One region of the Uliginosibacterium flavum genome, then DNA from elsewhere that is predicted to be linked to it. Evidence: riboswitches for the same ligand, from Rfam matches in the RefSeq annotation. Region 1 holds a riboswitch; the other holds the start of a gene.
The links. Region 1 has a riboswitch for S-adenosylhomocysteine ahead of ahcY (adenosylhomocysteinase). Riboswitches for the same ligand answer to the same signal wherever they lie in the genome.
Positions count from the first base shown of each region.

Region 1 (11,997 bases):
CTGCGGCTGCGCAATCGCGATCCGGCAGGTCATACACGACAAAAGTGATGGTCATCGCACCACCGCGAGCTTTTTGCTGTGCCAGTGCTTCGATCAGATGACCTTCAACGCTCAGGCGGCCATTGTTCAAGACCCCACCATCAATCGCGTCCATGCGATCGATCCACACGCCGGTCGGGAAGGATTTCATTGCGTTGACGCGCGTAGCTTCTGTCGAGCCCGAAGCCACCAGCGCCTGCGATTGCGCAACGTACTTCGCATAATCCGGATTGACGTACATGCCGGCGCCGGCAAACGGATTGCCGGCAGTGATGCCGAGCGCGGCAGTAATACCACCGCTGGACGAGGAGCTGGACGAACTGGATGAAGAACTGCTGGAGGAACTTGATGAAGAGCTACTGGAGCCGGACGAGCTGCTCGAGCTTGACGATGAACTGCTGGAGCTGGAGGAAGAACTGCCCTGCCCTGAAGAGGTACCGGCGCCAGAGCTTGATGAAGAACTGGCGTTGCCGGCGCCCGACGAACTGCTGGATGACGAAGACGTAGCCGCGCCGCCAGAACTGGAAGACGAGGAGCTCGCCGGACTGCCCGATGATGAACCACCACCATCACTACCGCCGCCACTGCCACCACCGCCACACGCAGCCAGAAGGCCCGCACATAACAGCATGCCCAAAGTCATGCCGTTCAAGCTCAATCTTTTCATCTATCCGTCTCCAAGTAATTCAATCAGTGCTTGCCTGTACAAAACGCCAAAAAGTGTGACTTATTTCCGGTTTTTACGCGTTTTCAAGCGATGAATTACCCGCAGCAGGGGGCGAACGGTTTTAAGGTTTTTTGCACTATTTCCAGTTTTCTGGCGTAGCACCTCTGAATCAACTCAGGGAAATGGGCATTACGCCTTTTGAATACGCGCATTGTCGTATTTGTCATTTCTGGTTCACCCTGCATCATCGCAAGGCAACAGCCTTCGGCCGCGCGGAAAAGTAGCGCTTCTGGCTTAAGATGCCGACAAAGCCGCCACAACAGGTCGATTGCAGCACCTGCCTGAAGAGCCGCCCCCGACGGACTTCTCCAGCATGCCTGCCCGCACAGGTCCGCCCCGCGCGGCTTTTGAAGCGGCCTACCCCGACAGGCAAATCCCAGCTCGGAAAAAACAAACGCCGGCAAAAGCCGGCGCAGGTTTTACTCAGTCCTCAGCACTCATTGCTCAACACCGGGGCTAATGGCCCTTAAGCGCGTAGATGCCGGGCGCGTTGCGCCAATAGCCCTTGTAATCCATGCCGCAACCAAAGAGAAAACGGTCGGCTACATCCAGTCCGGTGAAATCGGCACGCATGCCGGGCACAGCTTTACGAGGATGGTCCTTATGCACGAGCACCGCAGAGAGCACTTCGGCCGCGCCTTCGGCCTTGAGGTATTCAAGGATGGCTTGCAAGGTGAAGCCTTCGTCGAGGATGTCATCCAGCACCAGCACCGTGCGGCCGCGCAGATCCTGCGTGGGGCGCACGCGCCAGTCGAGCAGGTTGCCGTTCAAGGCATGACCATAGCGCGAGGCATGCAGGTAGGATACCTCCAACGGGAAATTCAGTTTGGGTAACAGACGCCCGGCAACGACGAGGCCGCCGTTCATCACCACGAAGACCAGCGGATTGCTGTCGGCCAGCCGGGCACTGATCGTCAGCGCCAGCGCATCGAGTGCGGCCTCCACCCGGGCGTTGTCGACCAGGCAATCTGCCTCGGCCATGGCGCGCTGGGCGTCCTGCAAGTTTTCGTTGTGCTGATCCATTGTGCTGCTCCTGATTGAATCGGCGAATTCTATCTACAGTTCCTGACGATTGACTGATTTACAGCAGCAAAAACGGCCCCGCAGGGCCGCTGACGGATGAGATGGTCGATCCTATTTGCGCCGGCGTGTCGTCGGCGCCGGATCAATCTCCTGCGAGGCTGGAGTCGTGCCGCCCTGTACGCCCAAGCGCCCGCCCGTACCCAGACCGCCACGCACCGTCTGCGCCTGATAGTTCCTGACCGAGCGAACCATCTGGTTATAGGCATCGAAGAAAGCTGCGACGACCAACTTGCCTTCCGGAGTATTGCTGTAGCCGCCCACGCCGAGCATGAAGCCGGGGAATGCCCCCGCAAAACCTCCAAAATCGATATTGCGCGAACTACCCTCCGCGGCCCCCAACTGCACGCCCGAACGGTTATCCGTCATCAGCAGCATGGTGGAGGCATCATTGAATTTCATCGAACCGAGGACCCCTGCTGCAAGACCACCGTAGCGCCCGCCGACCAGACCACCAAGTCCGCCTGTGCCCTTCTGGCTGAAGGTCACCGAGGGCGTCAGGGTGTAATCGGCCGCTACCATCTGGCCCTTGCCGAAATTGCTGCCGGCACGCATCTCGCCAGAGTCCTCCAGCGCACGCTCTTGACGCATATTGCGCATGGCCTGACCACGCTCGACGACCACAAAGCAATTGGACTGCTGGATCAGCATGCGGATCACCGGCACGGTGGACTGCAGGTTCTGACTGCGCAGGCTGTGGTACCAGCCGGCGTTCTGATCCTCAACCACGGTAATCGTACCCATGGATTCGTTGCAGCGCTCCAGCTGATCATTCACCCCGGAGCTGTTTGCGCCCCCGGCCGAACCACTGGCCACGGTACGGGCACCGCTGCTGCCGATACTCGGCGTCGTGCCGCAGCCCGCCAGGGTCAAGGCCAGCAAGGCGCAACTCGTTACGATCTGGATTTTATTCATGTTTGGCTCCTGACAATCAGGCGGGGCGCCCGCCTATGGATGCATCGAAAGCAAGCACACTCAGCCGACACATTAATTTTTGGCACATCCGGACAAACTTCGCTGATTTTTCCTTGTCCGCCCAGCGCGGGCAAGGCCTTCCCGACAGTCGTGCCGAGCGCGCCTGAAATACGCCACTTCGGGCAGCCACGCCATGCGCCGCAAGCTTGACCGTCGGCCAGCCTCCCGCCCAAGCTTGCGGCGTATGGGCTTAGGCGCAATCTCCGGCGCAGGATGAAACAACGCATCGAATTCGCGAACACAGTCAGTGCAACATTCCTGTCACAGGAATATCGTATTAGCTCAAGGCACATTCAACTGATTTCGACTCCGCAATGAATTCCAATAAGACTCGATCTCCCTATCCCAGCCACGACCGGTTGGTGCTGTTCGATGCAGACGGCACGACCATCGACGCTTTCAAGGCCATCGGCCGGGCGTTCGCGGAACACAACATGGATCTGGGCGATCTGGAGCGCTTCCAGAAACGCCACAACATTTTCAAGTATCTGGGCGGGCTCAAGGAATTTCCGCTGAATCTGAAACAGCAGATCGGCAAACAGCGGCGCAAGAAACTGATTGCCACCATGACCCGGATCTACCGTACCGAGGCCAGTCTCTTTCCTGGCATGGCGGAATTGCTCAAGGCGCTGATCGCCCGCAGCGATGTGCGCGTCGGGCTGGTAACCCGCAATATCACGAACTCACCGGAAACAACCCTGTCAGCCCTGCTTGCCCGCCATGACATCGATCTGCGCGAACTGGATCACTGGGCGCATGTCCAGCTGGGACAAAGCAAGACCGATGCGTTCAAGGCTGCGCGCGAGCGCTTCGGCATCAATCCGGCCCGCGCCTTTGTGTGTGGAGATGAATCCAAAGACTACAGCTCGGCAATTGCCGCCGGCATGCACCCTTTGATCGCGTCATATGGCTTTGAAAGCTTCGAACGCCTGACAGAACGCCATGAGGTGCCCGTCGAAGTCATCGCCCAAAGCCCGGAGGAACTGATCGCACGCCTGATGCACGCGCTCGACCTGCCTGTGCCGGAGAGTGCCCGCGCCGAGAAACATGAGCGAGGCCTGTAATGCAAAAAGCCCAGTCCGAAGACTGGGCTTTCTACATATTTTGGTAGGGGCAGTAGGATTCGAACCTACGACCAATTGATTAAGAGTCAACTGCTCTACCAACTGAGCTATACCCCCAAAATCTTTAACGCTTCACAATCCAGTGGTAGGCCGTGCGGGATTCGAACCTGCGACCAACGGATTAAAAGTCCGCTGCTCTACCAGCTGAGCTAACGACCCTCCAGAAGCGAAGGGACGCATTCTAGCCAACAGACCAAGGCTGTGTCAAGCAAGAAAACACATTCAGGCCTGATTCACCAGACCCAATCGACGACACAGCTCGCTGGTCAAACCGGCCTGGTTGAGTGAGTAGAAATGCAGGCTCGGAACTCCACCGGCAATCAGGCGTTCACACAGGGCCGTCACCACATCCAGACCGAAAGCGCGCACGCTTTCGGCATCATCACCGAAGCCTTCGAACTTGCGCCGCATCCATTGCGGGATCTCGGCGCCACAGCTCTCGGAGAAGCGGGCGAGCTTGGTGAAGCTGGCGATCGGCATGATGCCCGGCACGATGGGAATATCGATACCCTCGCGGCGCACACAGTCGACGAAATGAAAGTAGGCATCCGCATTGTAGAAATACTGGGTCATCGCCGAGTTGGCGCCAGCGCGCGCCTTGGTGATGAAGGCCTTGAAGTCCGCCTCGAAACTGCGCGCCTGCGGGTGCACTTCAGGATAGCCTGCCACTTCGAGGAAAAATTCGTCGCCGGAATCCTTGCGGATGAATTCAACCAGTTCGTTGGCATAGCGGAACTCGCCCGGATCGGCCATGCCGGAGGGCAGGTCGCCGCGCAAGGCGACGACGCGCTTGACGCCGATCTCGCGGAATTCGGCCAGATGCTCGCGGATGCTGGCTTGTGTGGCTCCGATACAGGACAGGTGCGGCGCGGCGTCCAGCCCGGCTTCGCGGATCTCGCGCACGATCTGCAGGGTGCGGTCACGCGTCGAGCCGCCTGCGCCGTAGGTGACGGAAAAAAATTCGGGGTTGAGGGCGGCGAGTTGATCACGCACGCCACGCAGCTTTTCGATGCCATCAGGCGTCGCGGGCGGATAGAACTCGATGCTGAAATGCGGTTTGCTGCTCATCATTCAAAACTCCAGAAACTGCACTGCCACTCGCACAGAGTGGCAGTGCAGGCACGGCATCAATAACGGTAGTGATCGGCCTTGTACGGGCCTTCAACCGGCACGCCGATGTAGGCGGCCTGATCCGGACGCAGCTCGCTGAGTTGGGCGTTGAGCGTCTTCAACTGCAGACGCGCGACCTTCTCATCCAGATGCTTGGGCAAGGTATAGACGCCCACCGGATACTCGGCGGTACGCGTGAACAATTCGATCTGCGCAATGGTCTGGTTGGCAAATGATGAAGACATCACGTAGCTCGGATGGCCCGTACCGCAGCCCAGATTCACCAGACGGCCCTTGGCCAGCAAGATGATGCGCTTGCCGTCAGGGAAGATGACGTGATCGACTTGCGGCTTGATCTCTTCCCACTGGTACTGCTCCAGCGACGCGACATCGATTTCGTTGTCGAAGTGACCGATGTTGCAGACGATGGCGTTGTTCTTCATCGCCTTCATGTTGTCGTGCGTGATCACGTGGAAATTGCCGGTGGTCGTCACGAAGATGTCGGCTTTTTCAGCCGCATATTCCATGGTTACGACGCGGTAGCCTTCCATGGCTGCTTGCAGCGCGCAGATCGGGTCGATTTCGGTGACCCAGACCTGTGCCGACAGGGCGCGCATGGCCTGGGCGCAGCCCTTGCCCACGTCGCCGTAACCAACAATCAGGGCGACCTTACCGGCGATCATCACGTCGGTGGCGCGCTTGATGCCGTCCACCAGTGATTCGCGGCAGCCATACAGATTGTCGAACTTGCTCTTGGTGACCGAGTCATTGACGTTGATCGCCGGGAACTTCAGGTCGCCGCGGGCGTGCATCTGATACAGGCGGTGCACGCCGGTGGTGGTTTCTTCGGTCACGCCCTTGATGGCGGCCAGACGCACGGAATACCAGGTCGGATCGATCGCCAGCTTGGCCTTGATCGAGGCGAACAGGATGGTTTCCTCTTCCGAGCCCGGCTTGCTGATGACCGACAGATCTTTCTCGGCCTTGGCGCCCAGATGCAGCAGCAGCGTGGCGTCGCCGCCATCATCCAGAATCATGTTGGAATAACCGCCATCCGCCCATTCGAAGATGCGGTGGGTGTAATCCCAATATTCGGTGAGGGTTTCGCCCTTGACGGCGAAGACCGGAATGCCGGCAGCGGCGATGGCAGCAGCGGCGTGATCCTGGGTCGAGAAGATGTTGCACGAGGCCCAGCGGACTTCGGCGCCGAGCGCGGTCAGCGTCTCGATCAGCACGGCAGTCTGGATGGTCATGTGCAGCGAACCGGTGATGCGCGCGCCCTTGAGCGACTGGACTTTCGCGAATTCTTCGCGAATGGCCATCAGGCCCGGCATTTCGGTTTCGGCAATGAGAATTTCCTTGCGGCCCCAAGCGGCATCGGCCAATTTGGGATCGCTGGAAATAACGTAATCGGTAAAGGTGTTAGCCACGGTGTTCTCCTTGAACAAGTGGCCGGAACGGGAGAAATGAGGCTGGATGCGGCTCACCGTCTACCCCGTGCCCGGCACGGTTGAACTGGTGAGCGCGGTTGAATCTTGACCCGCCGCAGAACAGCTGCGGGTTCCGAGCCTGGGATCGTGATGACCTCGCAGCGCTCCTCGGAAGTTTTGGATTATAGCGACAAATTCCGCCGAAGCCAGCCCTGAAACACATGCTAACAGAGCCCTCTGAAGAGCCGCGTGCAACGGCCACCTTCAACATGCCATGCCGAAGACCCAAGCGCAGAGCGGCTTTCAAGGCATGCTTCGGTCAGGAACAACACAGCAATCCACCTCAAGACGCGAAGCCCAGCTGCCGATATCAGTACTGCCGCACCCATTCGGCTTACGGCCAAACCCGGGGATTCCGCCATGCGTTTTCATGCTTGCTGTCTAGTACCGACCCTGGCGCTGCTGGCAGCCTGCGTCCAGTCGGAGCCGATCAAGCTGGGTTTCATCGGCGGGGTATCGGGGCGCTTTGCCGATCTCGGCACGGCCGGGCGCAACGGCGCACAACTGGCCGTGGAATGGCGCAATCAGGCAGGCGGTATCAAGGGGCGGCAGGTTAATTTACTGGTGCGCGATGATCGCCAGGACGACGCCGGAGCACGCGATGCCGTGCGGGCGCTGGCCGCCGAGGGCGTCAGTCTGATCGTTGGCCCGATGACCAGCTCGGTTGCCGTTGCAGCGCTGCCCGAAGCACAGGCTGCCGGTCTGGTCATAATCGGCGGCACGGTGACAACCACGCGCCTGTCGGGCAAGGACGATAATTTTTTCCGTGTCGTCTCCAGCACCAGCGTTTATGGTCGCAGCATGGCCGACTTCCAACGCAATACAAATAATCTGTCGCATGCGGCAGTGCTGGTGGATCTGGCCAATCGTGATTACACCCTGAGCTGGCTGGAAGATTACCGCCTCGCGTTCGAACAGGCGGGCGGCAAAATCGTTGCCGCTGTGGAGTTCGATTCGCGCCAGAGTCCGGATTACGGCGCGCTGGCGCAGCAACTGCTCAAAAGCCGGCCAGACGTCATCTCACTGGTGTGCAACACGGTGGATGCGGGCATGCTGGCGCAAAAGATCCGCCAGCAAAACAACACGGTGCAGATCGCCGGCGCAGGCTGGGCTGCAACCGAACGCCTGATCGAGCTGGGTGGCGTGCACGCCGAGGGCATGCTGGTCGAACAGTATTTCGACCGCAACGACGCCTCGGCCAACTACCTCAAATTTCGCGAGGCCTACCTCAAGCGTTTCGGTCAAGAGCCGGGCTATGCCAGTGTGGCCGGTTTCGATGCCGCCAATGTGGCGCTGGACGTGCTGAGCCGTACCGATCAGCGCAAGGAAATCAAAGCCGAACTCCTGCGCCGCAAGACTTTCCAGGCCTTGCAAGGGCAAGTGGTGTTTGATGCCTTTGGCGACGCCAGCCGCCCGCAGTTCATGACAGTCGTTCGCAACGCACGGTTCGAAGCACAGCACTGATCCGGATCAGGTCATGCTTTCCTAGCATCGTATCCTGACACTGACAGCCTTGTTGCTGGGTCTGCTGCCAGCCCTGCTGGGTGGCGTAGCGATCCGGATCTGGTTGATGCCGCGTCTGGAACAAGAGGCGGTCGCCGCGAATACTGCCCTGGCCCGCACGCTGGCACTGCAAACCAGCCTGTATCTGCAAGGGCCGCTCGCTTCGCAGCGCTTTGACGCTAAAGAGTTGCGCACACAAAACCTCTCGCGCCTGAAACCACAGGAGGTTCTGGACTGGCTGATGACCTCCAACAACGTGTTTCAGGCTGTCTATCTGGCGACGCCGAACGACGTGTACGCATGTCAGCCTGCACGGCTACAGCAGCCTGCGGCGCACCGATCTGCTCGGGCTGGATCTGTCGCGCCTGCCCAGCAAGGCTTCGATTTCACCTGGCCCAGGAGCCACGTATGCGAATACTCTCAACTCCTGGACGGTCTGCACCAGATGTTCGACGTGATGCGCTCACGCGAACAAGCCCTCCGCGATGCCAACGAACAGCTGGAAGAGCGCATCCAGGAACGCACGCACGCCCTCTCGGACACCAACGAAGAGATGTCCGTCAGCATTGAAGTACACAGCACGCCCGGTCAAGGCAGCCGCTTCATCCTCGACCTGCCTCGGGTTGCTCCCGGGGCTCCGCCCGGAGCGCCAAGCTAAGCGAGAACAGGATGCTGAAGAGGTGCATGCCACGGCCATCTGCGGGCATGCATGCTGAAGAGTCAAGCGGGTAGAGGCTTTTCAGCCAGCCCTCGATCGCCTGATCCACGCACGCAGATCATCCAGCGGCATCGGTCGGCCGAACAGATAACCCTGCGCTTCGGGACAGCCCATGCGCTTGAGCAAATCCGCCTGCGCCTCAGTTTCCACGCCTTCGGCAATGACCTCTTTACCCAGGCGCTGACCCAACTGGATTACCACCCCGGCGATGCTGGCATCAGCCCCGGCTTCGTCCAGATCGCAGACAAAGGCCTTGTCGATCTTGAGGCGGTCGACCGCCATGCCCTTGAGTTGCGCCAGCGAAGAGTAGCCGGTGCCAAAGTCATCCACCGCCAGCTGAATCCCCATACCGTGCAAGGCGTCCAGCGTTTCCCGGACATACACGGCATCTTCCATGGCAATCGATTCGGTGATCTCAAGCTCCAGACAACACGGGTCAATCCCCGAGTCACCGATGATCTGGCGCAGTTCGGCCAGAAACGCCGGATGGCGGAACTGGATCGCCGACACATTGACTGCCATGCGCAAACCTTGGCAGCCTTCGCCATGCAAGAGCGCCAGGACGCTGCAAGCCCGCCGCAGCACGAAAAAACCAATTTCGCGAATCAGCCCGGACTGCTCCGCGACGGGGATGAAGCGATCCGGGCCGATCATTTCACCACTCTCGGTGCGCCAGCGCACCAGCGCCTCCAGCCCGATCAGACGACGGTCACTCAATGCGATCTGCGGCTGATACACCACAAACAAACCCTCGGCGCGCATGGCCGTTCGCAAACCGGTCAGCAGCGTCACACGATCATGGGTCTGACGTGAAATCTCCGGCGTATACCAGGCCAACTGCCCACGCTGCGTAGACTTGGCCGTGCGCAAGGCCTGAAACCCGGCCTCCAGCGCGGCGGCGCCGCCACTGGCCTCCACATCCACAAGGCGCGTCAGGCCCATAGTGACCGACACCATGCTCTCCTCACCCAGCACCGAAAGCGGCGTCGCAAACATCGGCAGTAAAGTCTCCGGCAGCACGCAATCCTGCGGGCCGAGCACCGCAAAAATATCCGCCGACAAGCGTGCCAGCATCGCCTCAGCCGGCACGCCCGCACGCAAACGCTCACCCAGCGCCCGCAACAAGGCGTCACCAAAAGTCTGGCCCAAGGCCTCATTGATCTCGCCAAAACGGTCAATATCAATCAAGGCCAACACCCAGCCGCCCTGCGTACCTGCGGCACAGCGCGCATCCAGCAACTCGCTCAGGCAGCGGCGATTCGGCAGGCCCAGCAAACGGTCATAGAAGGCATCATGGTGCAGGCGCGCCAGCAAAGAGCGGTTGTCCAGACAAGCCGCAAATTGCGCCGCAAAGGTTTCCAGCACGCTGTCATCCACCTGACGGCGCACCAGCGCAGACGCGTCGAGATACAGGCTCAGCACACAGCCATCGCGCGCCGGGATGCTCAAGGCGACCCCTTGCGCGCACCATTCGGCTCGCTGATTTTCCAGGCTGCGCAAACAGGCGCCAGTCAGGTCGGCATCCAGCAGGCTGGACAGCGGAAGCCCCTGCGCTGCGCTGCGCGCGCCGGTGGCACACAATACGCGCACGTCAGCCCAGACGTCACCGGCCTGCCGCAGCAGCGCCAAGCCCGCGCACGCCACCTGCAGCATTGCCGCGAATTGCTCAAGCACCCCGCGCGCGAACGCTTCGTCATCCTCCAGGCTCATCAAGGCGCTACCGCCCTGAATGATGCGGCGTAGTTGCTGCCGACTGGCTTCGATACTGCGTATCTGCCGATAGGTACGGATTGCCGAAGCCAAGCAGGTAAAAATGTGATTGCGGGTGAGCTCGGATTTGGTCCGGTAATCGTTGATATCGTAATCGCGGATCGCCGTGATCTCGGGTGCAAAACCGGGCTGGCCGGTATGCAGGATGATGCGGGTATCGATCAGCTTCAATTCAGTGCGAATCGACTTGACCAGATCAAGGCCGGCCTGCTCATGCTCCATCACCACGTCCAGCACGATCAGGGCCACATCCTTCTCGCGCTGCAGCAAGGCATACGCCTCGCGGGCCGAATACGCATGCAGCCACTCGATCAGACCACCTTCCACCACCAGATTGTTCATGGCAAACACCATGGACTGATGCACGCCTTCGTCGTCGTCGACGATCAGGCAACGCCAACGCAAAGCCTCCGGAACAAGCTCATGGAGCTCCTGAGCTTCTTCTGCAAACAGAAACAGGGGTTCAGCTTGCGAACTGTCGTGCGTCACGAGGGCGGCCCTGAGTGATGGGAAAAAGCGCAGATCAGAGCTTGTAAACGGCACTCCGGCGCATTTCTGAATACGCACCAGCCCTATTCGCCAAGTACTGAAAACCGCAGTTGCCAGCCCATTTCTGAAGCGTGGCGAAGCAAAATAGGAGTCATCATGCTTTACGGCGAGACGGCTGTAAACCAAGGCGCAGTGAGGCTTTCCACAGACAAAGAAAAGGCTGCGCGCGGCAGCCTTTTTGGCAATCCTGGATCAAGCCTGGCAGACGCCAGGCTGTCTCAGACTCAAAGTCCGGCGGACGCGCGCAGTGCAGCCGCTTTATCCGTAGCCTCCCAGGTGAATTCTGGCTCGGCACGGCCAAAGTGGCCATATGCAGCAGTCTTCTGGTAGATCGGGCGCAGCAGGTCGAGCATCTGGATGATGCCTTTCGGACGCAGGTCGAAATGCTCGTCGACCAGTGCCGACAGGCGCTCATCCGAGATCACGCCGGTACCGTTGGTGAACACGGTCACGTTCATCGGCTTTGCCACGCCGATGGCGTAAGCCACCTGCACCTGACACTCGCGCGCCAGACCGGCAGCGACGATGTTCTTCGCCACATAGCGGGCGGCATAGGCGGCCGAACGGTCGACCTTTGTCGGGTCTTTGCCGGAGAACGCGCCGCCGCCATGCGGGCAGGCGCCGCCATAGGTGTCGACAATGATCTTGCGGCCGGTCAGGCCACAATCGCCTTGCGGGCCGCCAATCACGAAACGCCCTGTCGGATTGACCAGATACTTGGTTTTCTTCAGCAGATCCGCCGGAATCACCGCCTTGATGATGTCTTCGATGATGGCTTCGGTGAAGCTGGCTTTCATCTTGGTCGGCGATTCGCTCTGATCCGGGCTGTGCTGGGTGGAGATCACCACGGTGTCAATCTCGACCGGCTTGCCATCCACGTAACGGAAAGTTACCTGACTCTTCGCATCCGGG
Region 1 covers NZ_JBEWZI010000002.1:280,418-292,414, forward strand. The annotation lists gene ABXR19_RS02985 (glycoside hydrolase family 6 protein) at 1-280, opposite strand, end outside; gene ABXR19_RS02990 (hypothetical protein) at 279-800, shown strand; gene ABXR19_RS02995 (hypoxanthine-guanine phosphoribosyltransferase) at 1,223-1,789, opposite strand; gene ABXR19_RS03000 (CsgG/HfaB family protein) at 1,901-2,761, opposite strand; gene ABXR19_RS03005 (HAD family hydrolase) at 3,184-3,885, shown strand; tRNA gene ABXR19_RS03010 (tRNA-Lys) at 3,927-4,002, opposite strand; tRNA gene ABXR19_RS03015 (tRNA-Lys) at 4,029-4,104, opposite strand; gene metF (methylenetetrahydrofolate reductase [NAD(P)H]) at 4,168-5,013, opposite strand; gene ahcY (adenosylhomocysteinase) at 5,073-6,485, opposite strand; S-adenosyl-L-homocysteine riboswitch at 6,569-6,661, opposite strand; gene ABXR19_RS03030 (ABC transporter substrate-binding protein) at 6,906-8,009, shown strand; gene ABXR19_RS03035 (ATP-binding protein) at 8,062-8,706, shown strand; gene ABXR19_RS03040 (putative bifunctional diguanylate cyclase/phosphodiesterase) at 8,788-11,025, opposite strand; gene metK (methionine adenosyltransferase) at 11,310-11,997, opposite strand, start outside.

Region 2 (11,997 bases), on a different contig from region 1:
CTACAAGGCTGGAGGATTTTCATTGCTGCTCAAGCCGCCCTGCAAAATCCCGCGCAAACTGCCAGGCCACGCGCCCCGTGCGCGAGGCGCGCAGTTGCGACCAGAGCAGGGCTTCGGCGCGGATGGCCTCGTCCCACGCAGCCAGATCGACGCCGAAGCTGCCTAGCCAGTGGCGCACGATGGCGAGATATTCGTCTTGGTTGAAGCTGTAGAAGCTGACCCACAGACCGAAGCGATCGGACAATGAGACCTTTTCTTCCACGGCCTCGCCGGGGTGAATTTCGCCGTTGCCGTGGCGCGCGCCGAGGTTGTCGGCCATGTATTCCGGCATCAGGTGGCGGCGGTTGCTGGTGGCGTAGATCAGGACGTTGTCGGGCACGGCGGCGAAGCTGCCGTCGAGCACGCTCTTGAGTGCCTTGTAGGCCGGCTCGCCATCCTCGAATGAGAGGTCGTCGCAGAACAGGATGAAGCGCTCGGGCCGTTCGGCAACGAGTTCGACGATGTGTGGCAGATCGATCAGATCGGTCTTGTCGACTTCGATCACGCGCAGGCCCTGATCGGCGTATTCCGTCAGCACGGCGCGCACCAAGGAGCTTTTCCCCGTCCCGCGTGCGCCGGTCAACAGCACGTTGTTGGCGTGACGCCCGGCGACGAACTGGCGCGTGTTGGCGTCGACGCGGGCTTTCTGTTCGGCGATGTCCTGCAGGTCGCTGAGGCGGATGCTGTGCAAATGATGCAGCGGCTCCAGCCAGCCACGGCCCTGACGCGTGCGCCAACGATGTGCCAGTGCCGTCCAGTCGGGCGCGGGCGGGGCGGGTGGCAGCAGGGCTTCGAAGTGGGTCAGGACGTGTTCGGCGCGGACCAGCAGGCGTTCGAGATCGGGAGAAATCATTGCGTGAGCTTTCCGGAACCGGGGAGGCGACCAGTATACTTGCTCCTCCGGTAGATGAGGGCGGCAGGCATGAAGCAGATTCTGGCAGGGATGGTGTTGGCGTTATTGGCGGCTTGCACGTTGCAGACTTATCCGGGGGTGAAGGAGGCGCCGGTGGCGCCGGAGTCCGCGCCGCAGCCGGCGCAAAGCGCGCCGACTTGCCCGGTGTGCCCTGTGCCGCCCAAGCCTGAGGTGCCGGGCCCGGCCGCGTCGGCGCCCACTCCGCCACCACCCGCAGCGCCCTTCAGCGCGGCACAGTGGAGCGAGTTGCCTGACTGGTCGCGCGACAAACTAGATGAAGCCTGGCCGGGCCTGCTCGCCTCTTGCAAGGCGATGCGTCAGCCTGAGGTGAAAGCGGCATGGATGCTGGTATGCGAGGCTGCGCAGGCGCTGGGCAGCAAACCCTCCACCGCGCAGGTGCGCAGCTTCCTCGAAACCTGGCTGGCGCCGCAGCAGATCGTGAATGCCGATGGCGGGCGCGAAGGTTTGATCACCGGATATTACGAGCCGCTGATGCATGGCAGCCGCTGGAAGAGCGCGAAGAATCCGGTGCCGGTGCATGGTGTGCCGGAAGACATGCTGCAGCTGGACCTGGCCGAGGTGTATCCGGAAACCAAGGGCCTGCGTCTGCGTGGTCGCGTCGAGGGGCGCAAGGTGCTGCCTTACTGGTCGCGTGCGCAGATCGAATCACAGGGCGAGACTTTTGCCGCCAAAACCCTGCTGTGGGTGAATGATCCGGTCGAATTCTTCTTCCTGCAGGTGCAGGGCTCGGGTCAGGTGCAACTGGCCGATGGCTCGCGCGTGCGCATCGCCTATGCCGACCAGAATGGCCATCCCTACAAATCGATTGGCCGTTGGCTGATCGACAAGGGTGAGCTGACGCTGGCGCAGGCCGGCATGGTAGGCATCCAGAACTGGGCGCGGGCCAATCCGCAGCGCCTGTCCGAGTTACTGAACGCCAACCCCAGCTACGTGTTTTTCCGCGAGGAATCCGCCAACGGCGAGGGGCCGAAAGGCTCGCTGGGCGTGCCGCTGACGGCAGGCCGGGCGATTGCCGTGGATACGCGCATGGTGCCGCTGGGCGCGCCGGTGTTCATCAGTTTTGCACTGCCGGATGGCAAGCCGATGCAGCGCATGGTGCTGGCGCAGGACACCGGCGGGGCGATCCGTGGCCGGGTGCGGGCGGATTTCTTCTGGGGTTTTGGTGCCGAGGCCGGCAAGCTCGCCGGCCAGATGCGCCAGCAAGGCCGCATGTGGCTGCTGTGGCCGAAGGGCGCGGCACTGCCGGTGGTGACGAACTAGCTGAAGATCTGTTTGGGGGCGGAATTCGGATCGTTCCCATGCTCTGGGTGGGAGCCATCAATCAGGTAGGACGGGCACTGACACCTCGCGACCTGCCTGGCTTAAGTCATCAGGCATAGCCGGGTTTGTCCGGGTCGTCGTAAAGCCTTTGCTGCAGAGGCTTTACGCGATGCGTTCTGCCATGAAGGTGGCACTGCCCGCTAGCGCTGGAATTGGGCAGATTGCGCGGGGATGGTCTTGATTGAAGTGTCTTCTCCGACTTCATCAATATCTGACAGTGACCCATTCATCATGTTTCCGCACCTGCCTGAACTCCTGAGTTTTGCCTTCCTGCAGTTGTTGTTTTTTCTGGCCTGGCTGGCCTGGCGGTCCTCAACCGGACGGCAGGGGCAGATCGGCCCGTACCGGCAGGCGCGCAAGGCGCTGGTGGTGCTGGAGCCCGCTGCGCAGCAGGGCGCGGTGCAGGCCCATCTGGCTGCGCATGTGGCCGCTGCACGGGATGCCGGGCTTGAGGTGGTGGGTGTGGAGAGCGCCGTGATGCGCGGCCCTTCAGCGGGCTGGAGTGGCAGGCTGCGGGCGATGGACTTCTCGGAGCAGGCGGCTTTGCCGATGTTCTACGTAACGGAAAAGGATGCGTTCGAGAGCGAGGAATTCGAGGCATTCCTGCTCGCTCTGAAAGTCGATGAGCTGTATCTGGCCGGCGGCGGGCCGGAGTTCGACATTCACCGCACGGCCCGCAGCGCGATGGTGCGCGGCTACAAGGTGAGCGTGCTGATCAATGCCATCGATGTGTATGGCGGGCCGGCGGCAATAGTGCCGGTGGAGCAGGCGCTGCATTATGTCGCAGGTCAGGCCGCCTGAAGAGCCGCTCCCAGATTGCTTCTCCGGAATGCATGCTTGCAGAGCCTTGCTGGGTGCGGCTGTGCAGGCAGGCCTCGAAATTGGCCATTCAGAGCCTGAGTGTTTTTCGGACAGCGCGACCCGATTTTCGTAGGGCCGACTTCAGTCGGCCACCCACGCTCGGCGTGCGACTGAAGTCGCACCTACAAGGCCGGCTTGATCAGGCCTCGACTTCGCCCAGATAGGCACTGCGGACCTTGGGGTCGTTCAGCAGGGCTTCGCCCGTACCGGAGAGGGTGATCAGGCCGCCATCCATGACGTAGCCGCGTTGCGAAAAGGCCAGCGCCAAGTTGGCATTCTGCTCCACCAGCAGGATGCTCATGCCTTCCTTCACCACGGTCTGGACGACTTCGAAGATCGTCTCGATGACCAGCGGGGCCAGGCCCATCGACGGTTCATCCAGCAGCAGCAGTTTCGGCCGCGACAGCAGCGCGCGGCCGATGGCGACCATCTGCTGTTCGCCGCCCGACAGGGTGCCGGCGACCTGGGCGAGGCGTTCCTTCACGCGCGGCAGCATGCTGAAGACGCGTTCCAGATCGGCTTCGATGCCCTCCTGATCGTCGCGCGTATAGGCGCCCATGCGCAGGTTTTCTTCCACCGTCAGGCGCGTGAAGATGCCGCGCCCTTCCGGCACCAGTGCGATCCCCTGACGCAGGCGCAAGTGCGTGGGCAGGGTGTTGATGTTCACGCCCTGATAGATCAGCTCGCCGCCCTTGGTCGGCAGGAGGCCGGCGATGGCGTTCAGGGTGGTGGTCTTGCCCGCGCCGTTGGCGCCGATCAGGCACACCAGCTCGCCGCTGCAGACTTCGAGATTGACACCCTTGACCGCCTGGATCTGGCCGTAGGCAATCTGCACATCCTTGAGTTGCAGGATGGGCGCTTTTTGTTCAGTGGCCATGGTGACCGCTCCCCAGATAGGCTTCGATGACGTCAGGATTTTTCTGGACCACGGCAGGCACATCTTCGGCGATTTTCTTGCCGAAATTCAGTACCGCCACGCGGTCGCACAGGCCCATCACCAGTTTCACGTCATGTTCGATCAGCAGCACGGTGACGCCATCCTGACGGATCGTCGAAATCAGCTCGCGCAGCTGGCCGGTTTCGGTGGCGTTCATGCCGGCCGCCGGTTCATCCAGGGCCAGCAGTTGCGGTTCGGTGGCCAGCGCCCGGGCGATTTCCAGACGGCGCTGATCGCCATAGGAGAGGTTGCGTGACACCGTTGTCGCGTGATGTTCGATGCCCACATAGCGCAGCATTTCGAAGGCGCGCTCGGTGATCAGGCGTTCTTCTTCGCGGGCGTGGCGGTTCTGGGTGAGGATGCCCCACAGGCTCGAATCCGAGCGCAGGTGGTGGCCGGCCATCACGTTTTCCAGCGCGGTCATTTCACGGAACAGGCGGATATTCTGGAAAGTGCGCGCAATACCGCGCGCCACCACCACATGTGGCGTGCCGGTTGGCAGTTCGCTGCCGGCAAAGATGAATTCGCCGCCATCCGGTGTGTAGGCGCCGGTCAGCACATTGAAGAGGGTGGTCTTGCCCGCACCGTTGGGGCCAATCAGGCCGTAGATCTCGCCTTTGCGGATGCTCAGCGAAACATCCGACAGCGCGGTGAGGCCGCCGAAGCGTTTGCTGATGTTCTGGGCTTCGAGCAGGCTGATACTCATTCCGTAACCCTCCCGGTCTTCGCCAGTTCAGGGCGGGAGTAGCGGGCATGGGCGGGCAGCAGACCGGCCGGGCGTAGCAGCATCATGAAGATCATGGCCAATGACAGCAGCAACATACGCAGCACTTCGGGGTCGAGAATCACCTGGCCGAAGACGGCTTGTTGCACCGGCAGGGCAACGCTGCGCAGGATTTCCGGCAGCAGCGACAGGGCGATGGCGCCGAGGATTACGCCGCCCAGATTGCCCATGCCGCCGAAGACGACCATGGTCAGAATGGCGATGGATTCCATCAGCGAGAAGGATTCCGGTGAGACGAAGCCCTGAAAACTGCCGAACAGGCCGCCGGCCACGCCGCCGAAAGTGGCGCCCATGGCGAAGGCCAGCAGCTTCATGTTGCGCGTGTTGATACCGATGGCCTTGGCCGCCAGTTCGTCATCGCGAATCGCCGCCCAGCCACGGCCGATACGCGAGACCTGCAAGCGGCGGATGACGATTACCGAGCCGACCACGAAGAGCAGGAAGACGTAATAGAACATCACCAGTGAATTGATCTTGAAGTTGTCGGTGATCGGGATATGGCGTGAAACATCCCAGCCGAACAGGTTCAGGGTGTCGAGCATGTTCACGCCCTGCGGCCCGTTGGTGATGTTGATCGGGTAATTCAGGTTGTTCATGAAAATGCGCACGATCTCGCCGAAACCCAGCGTGACGATGGCCAGATAATCCCCCCGCAGGCGCAGTACTGGCGCACCGAGGATCAGCCCGGCCAATGCGGCAAAGCCGGCGCCTGCCGGCAACACGAGCCAGAAGGGCAGATGCAGGCCGAAATGTGGCGAGGCGAGAAAGGCCCAGGTGTAGGCGCCCACCGCGTAGAAGGCGATGTAGCCCAGATCGAGCAGTCCGGCGAAGCCGACAACCAGATTCAGGCCCAGCGCCAGCATCACGTAGAGCAAGGCGAAATCCAGAATGCGCACCCAGGTGTTACCGACCATTGCGGCAATCAGCGGGGCGATCAGCATCAGCGCCAGCACCACGCCGCGTGCGGCCTTGGGGTTACGGCTACCGAGCCAGGGAATCGCGACAGCGAGTTCGTTCATATGGGGAGTCCCGAGAGTTGGTGCTTATGCGCGATCAGAAACGCGTTCGCCGAGCAGCCCGGTGGGGCGGAAGATCAGGACGATGCCGAGAATGACAAAGGCAAAGATGTCCTGATAGTTGCTCGACAGCAGTTCAAAGTGGCCACCATTGGCGCAGGTTTCCTGCAGCGAAATTGACTGAGCCCACAGCGGCAGATGGCACAGATCGGTAGCCGATCCCAGATAGCCGGCACCGATGGATTCGACCAGGCCGAGCACCAGACCTCCCACCATGGCGCCACCCAGATTACCGATGCCGCCCAGCACCGCCGCCGTGAAGGCCTTGATGCCGGGAGCGAAGCCCATTGCGTAGTGCGCCACGCCGTAATTCGAGGCGTACATCACGCCGGCAATGGCGGCGAGGCCGGAGCCGATGATGAAGGTCGTCGAAATGATCTTGTTGGTGTCCACGCCCATCAGGCTGGCAACGCGGTGATTCTCGGCCGTGGCACGCATGGCGCGGCCCAGCCGGGTCTTGTTCACCAGCAGGGTCAGGGCCAGCATCAGGAATGCCGAGCTGATCAGGATGATGATCTGCACTGGCGTGATGAATACACCGTCGACAGGCTGCAGCGGTGTGGTGGAAATCAGTTGCGGGAAGCTGTGGTAATTGCGTCCCCAGATGATCATGGCCAGGGTTTGCAGCAGGAAGGACATGCCGATGGCGGTGATCAGCGGCGCAAGGCGTGGCGCATTGCGTAATCGTCGATAGGCGGTGCGCTCGATAATATAGCCCATCGCCATGCACACGATCATGGCGACGCTGAGGCCGATCAGCAGCACAGGAATCGCGCCGAGGGCAGGCCAGGTCTTCTGTACGAAAACGACGACTTGCAGCGCGACCAGCGCGCCTACCATGAGTACGTCACCATGGGCAAAGTTGATCAGGCCCAGAATGCCGTAGACCATGGTGTAACCCAAGGCGACGAGCGCATATACGCTGCCGACGACGAGGCCGTTAATGATTTGCTGGAGCAGGGTTTCCATGGCTGGCGATAGTACCAAAGTGCTAGAGGCGGTTCATGATCTTACTGCGAGGCCGTGATCAGGGCTCATGCGCGGCTCGGAATCCTCATGTATCAACATACATTCCGGTTCCTGCGCTGCTCTTCACCCTGCTGACGGTCTCTCGCTATAGCTCATGAACAGCCTCAAAGGGGGGCGATTGTCCACACCTCGAACAAACCGGGCATTAATCAAGATCAAGAGTGCATTGCACAAAAACGGGGCGCAACAATCATGGCGCCCCGTTTCTGTGCTCAAGCGCGAGCTTACTTCAACGCGGCCCAGGTGCCTGCTTTGAATTGATACATGGTGATGGCGCCAAACTTGGTGTCACCCTTTTCGTCAAAGGCAACATTGCCCGTCACGCCCTTGAACTGAACCTTTTTCAGCGCAGGCAGGTACTTGACCGGATCGGACGAATTGGCGGCCTTCATGCCTTCGATGATCGCGGCAGCGGCATCGTAGGCGTAGGGTGCGTAATTCTGGATATCCACGTTGAAGCGCTTCTTGAAGCGATCCTTGAAGCCCTTGTCAGAGAGTTGTTCCAGCGGCAGGCCGGCTTGCGAGCAGTACGCTGCGTCGCTCATGGCATCACCCGCCAGTTTGATGAATTCAGGCGTGCAGCCACCATCGCCGGTGACGAACTTTGCCTTGATGCCGAGCTGCTTGATCTGCTTGAGCATCGGGCCGCCCTGCGCATCCATGCCGGCATAGACGATCACGTCCGGGTTCTTGGCCTTGATCTTGGTGAGGATGGCGGCGAAATCGGTGGCTTGATTGGTTGTGAATTCGCGGGACGTCAGCGTGCCGCCATTGCCCTTCACGCCTTTTTCCACTTCATCGGCCAGGCCTTGGCCGTAGGCCGTGCGGTCGTCAATGATCGCAACTTTCTTGCCCAGTTTGGTCGCCGCATATTTACCGATCACGCTGCCTTGCTGGGCATCGTTGGCCATGGTGCGGAAGATGTAGGGAAAGCCCTGCTGGGTCAGCGTCACATTGGTAGCCGAGGGCGAAACCATCGGGATGCCGGCCTGGTTGTAAATGCGCGAAGCCGGGATGGTGGTGCCGGAATTCAGGTGACCAATGATGCCCTTGACGCCTGCATCCACAAGGCGTTGTGCGACGATGTTGCCGGTCTTCGGGTCGGCAGCGTCGTCTTCTCCGATGAGTTCGAATTTAACCTTCTTGCCATCGATCATCACGCCCTTGGCGTTGTATTCCTCCAGGGCCAGACGCGCGCCGTTCTCATTGTCCTTGCCCATGTGGGCGACGTTGCCGGTCAGCGGGCCGACGTGGCCGATCTTCACGATTACTTCCTGCGCCTGGGCCAGGCCCGAAGCAAAGCTCAGTACGGCCAGTGCGATCACAGTCTTCTTCATCTGGATGGTCTCCTTGGATAGGTGGGTGCTGCGCATGCCTTGCGGAATGTCAGGCCGGGTGAGCCTGATGACGGATGGTACACAACAAAAAGCTGCGTGCTGCTTGTCAGCCAAGCCGTTCGAAAATTGGACGACCCGTGCTGCAGATCCGCTCGCAGCTTGCCTCTTCAGCATGCCATGCTGCAGAAGGCCGCCCTGTGCGCCTCTTCAGGCATCGCTTGCCGTCATGAGTCATGCAATTTCCGCGCCACGCGGCTCGGGGAATACACGCATAGCTTGGCGACCCGGCCCTGCGCTAGGCTGGGCATTATCTCCTGTGGTCTACGTGGTGAAACGTGCGAAGCATAATCCTCTCATCCCTGTTCTTGCTGGTCTGCGTGCTGAGTGCCTGCGGACCGGCCTCGCATGGCCTGGAGCCGGGCAAGGCGACGATGCCGCAGCTGCTGGATCAGATGGGCGAGCCGAGCATGGTGTGGTCAGAGGGTGATGGCAGTTTGCAGTTGGAGTTTGCGCGGATACCGAAGGGCGGCGGAAATTTCATGGCGCGTGTGGCACCGAACGGAATCCTGATGAGCCTGCAGCAAGTGCTGACCGAAGCCAATGTCGAGGCCTTGCAGCCAGGCATGAGCCGTGATCAGGTGAGGCGTGCGCTGGGGCGGCCGGGGTGGATTGAGGGGCGCGAATCTGGCGAGCTATGGCACTGGCCGCTGGATCAGAACCGCCCCGAAGTGTGGCAGGTAGACGCCCAGTTTTCTGTAGCAGGCACTTTGCTTGAGGTGCGCCGCAGCCGGATTCTCTACGGGCAGACCCTGGGCGGCGCAGCGGCGACTGGTCAGCAGAAGCGTCCGCAACTGTGATCCCAGGCTCGCCATCATCTCGCACCCTGATGAATTATCTGGGATAATCCGTCCTTTCCGAGGAGCGCTGCGAGGATCTGTCCAGATTCCCAGGCTCGGAACCCGCACCCGGTGCGGGCCAGATTCAACGGCGCTCACCGCTTCATGCAGATCTCGTGCGGAACGCCGGTGAGCCAGAAAACTCCCCCGCTTTTCCCCTCTGACTGCTGAGCGTTTGACACGCCCGGAGAATGACCCATGCAAGCCGACCGCACGACTGAACTGACCGCCCTGCTCAAACATCGCATCCTGATTCTGGATGGCGGCATGGGCACCCAGATCCAGCAATACAAGCTCACCGAGGCCGACTATCGCGGCACGCGCTTTGCCGATTTCAATCGCGATCTCAAGGGCAACAACGACCTGCTGCTGCTGACCAAGCCGGAAGTCATTGCTGAAATCCATCGCGCCTATCTGGAAGCCGGTGCTGACCTGATCGAGACTTGCACCTTCAACGGCACGCGCGTGTCGCAGGCCGAGTACGGGCTGGAAGACATCACCTACGAGCTGAACGTCGAAGGCGCGCGTCTGGTGCGCCAGCTGTGCGATGAATTCTCCGCTAAAGATCCCGCCAAGCCGCGTTTCTGCGCCGGCGTGATCGGACCGACATCGCGCACCCTGTCGATCTCTCCGGACGTGAATGATCCGGGCTATCGCAACATCAGCTTCGACGCGTTGGCCGAGGATTACTATCAGTCCGCCAAGGCCCTGATGGAAGGTGGCGCCGACATCCTGCTGATCGAAACCGTGTTTGACACGCTCAACGCCAAGGTCGCCGTGTTCGCCGTGCAGAAGCTTTTCGCCGATCTGGGCCGCACGCTGCCGATCATGATTTCCGGCACCATCACCGATGCCTCCGGCCGCACCCTGTCGGGCCAGACCGCCGAAGCCTTCTGGAATTCGCTGGCACATGCCAAGCCGATTTCCTTTGGTTTCAATTGCGCGCTGGGCGCCAAGGAACTGCGTCAGTACGTTGCCGAGACCTCCGGTTTCTGCAGCAGCTTTGTCTCCGCTCACCCGAATGCCGGCCTGCCCAATCCGCTCTCGCCCACGGGCTACGACGAAACGCCCGAACAGCTCGCTGCCGACATCACGGAATGGGCACAAGCCGGCTTCCTGAACATCATCGGTGGCTGCTGCGGCACCACGCCCGCGCATATCCGTGCCATCTCGGAAGCCGTGGCGACGATCAAACCGCGCAGCATTCCCGAAATCGAAGTGCGCCAGCGCCTGTCCGGCCTGGAACCCTTCAGCATCGGCGCCGACAGCCTGTTCGTGAACGTCGGCGAGCGCAACAACGTCACCGGCTCCAAGGCCTTCGCCCGCATGATTCTCGAAGGGCGCTTCGACGATGCACTGGCCGTGGCCCGCCAGCAGGTAGAGAACGGCGCGCAGGTCATCGACATCAACATGGACGAAGCCATGCTGGATTCGAAGGCCGCGATGGAGCGCTTCCTCAAGCTCATCGCGGTTGAGCCGGATATCGCGCGCGTGCCGATCATGATCGACTCTTCCAAGTGGGAGATCATCGAAGTCGGCCTGCAATGCATTCAGGGTAAAGGCATCGTCAATTCCATTTCGATGAAGGAAGGCGAAGCTGCGTTCCTGCATCACGCCAAATTGTGCATGCAGTATGGCGCGGCCGCCGTGGTGATGGCCTTCGACGAAAAGGGCCAAGCCGACACCTATCAGCGCAAGACGGAGATCTGCAAGCGCGCTTACGATCTGCTGATGGGCATCGGCTTTCCGCCCGAAGACATCATTTTCGACGCGAACATCTTCGCGATTGCCACCGGCATCGAAGAGCACAACAACTACGCCGTCGACTTCATCGAAGCCGTGCGCTGGATTCACACGAATCTGCCTTACGCCAAGACCAGCGGCGGCGTGTCCAACGTGAGCTTCAGCTTCCGTGGCAATGATCCGGTGCGCGAAGCGATCCACACCGTCTTCCTGTATCACGCCATCAAGGCGGGCCTCACCATGGGCATCGTCAACGCCGGCCAGTTGGGCGTGTATGACGATCTCGCGCCGGAGCTGCGCGACAAGGTGGAAGACGTCGTATTGAACCGTCATCCTGATGCGGGTGAGCGCCTCGTCGAATTCGCCCAGACCGTCAAAGGTCAGGCCAAGGAAAACGTGCAGGATCTGGCCTGGCGCGACTGGACCGTCGAAGCGCGCCTGTCGCACGCGCTGGTCAAGGGCATTACCCAGTTCGTGGTGGAAGACACCGAAGAAGTTCGTGCCAAGCTGTTCGCCGAGGGCAAGCCGCCGCTGGCCGTGATCGAAGGCCCGCTGATGGCCGGCATGTCCGTGGTGGGCGACCTGTTCCGCGACGGCAAGATGTTCCTGCCGCAGGTGGTCAAATCCGCCCGCGTCATGAAATCCGCCGTGGCCCACCTGATCCCCTTCATCGAGGAGGAGAAGAAGCGCACCGGTGCCGCCGGCAAGGGTACGGTCATCATGGCGACCGTCAAGGGCGATGTGCATGACATCGGCAAGAACATCGTCGGCGTCGTGCTCAGCTGCAATGGTTACGAAGTCATCGACCTAGGCGTGATGGTGCCCACCGAGAAGATCCTGCACGCCGCGAAAGAACATGGCGCGCAGATCATCGGCCTGTCCGGCCTGATCACGCCCTCGCTGGAAGAGATGAGCCATGTCGCCGCCGAGATGCAGCGTCAGGGCTTTTCTGTGCCGCTGCTGATCGGTGGCGCCACCACCAGTCGCGCCCACACCGCCATCAAGATCGCGCCGCACTACGAACACCCCGTCGTGTACGTG
Region 2 covers NZ_JBEWZI010000003.1:292,550-304,546, forward strand. The annotation lists gene ABXR19_RS04690 (ATP-binding protein) at 20-892, opposite strand; gene mltA (murein transglycosylase A) at 962-2,233, shown strand; gene ABXR19_RS04700 (isochorismatase family protein) at 2,525-3,094, shown strand; gene ABXR19_RS04705 (ABC transporter ATP-binding protein) at 3,294-4,031, opposite strand; gene ABXR19_RS19675 (ABC transporter ATP-binding protein C-terminal domain-containing protein) at 4,021-4,248, opposite strand; partial or broken gene ABXR19_RS19680 (ABC transporter ATP-binding protein) at 4,267-4,725, opposite strand; gene ABXR19_RS04715 (ABC transporter permease subunit) at 4,794-5,894, opposite strand; gene ABXR19_RS04720 (branched-chain amino acid ABC transporter permease) at 5,919-6,920, opposite strand; gene ABXR19_RS04725 (branched-chain amino acid ABC transporter substrate-binding protein) at 7,205-8,317, opposite strand; gene bamE (outer membrane protein assembly factor BamE domain-containing protein) at 8,653-9,174, shown strand; S-adenosyl-L-homocysteine riboswitch at 9,228-9,317, shown strand; gene metH (methionine synthase) at 9,412-11,997, shown strand, end outside.
Region 2: linked by a shared signal. The riboswitch ahead of metH (methionine synthase) and the one ahead of ahcY (adenosylhomocysteinase) in region 1 are both predicted to bind S-adenosylhomocysteine.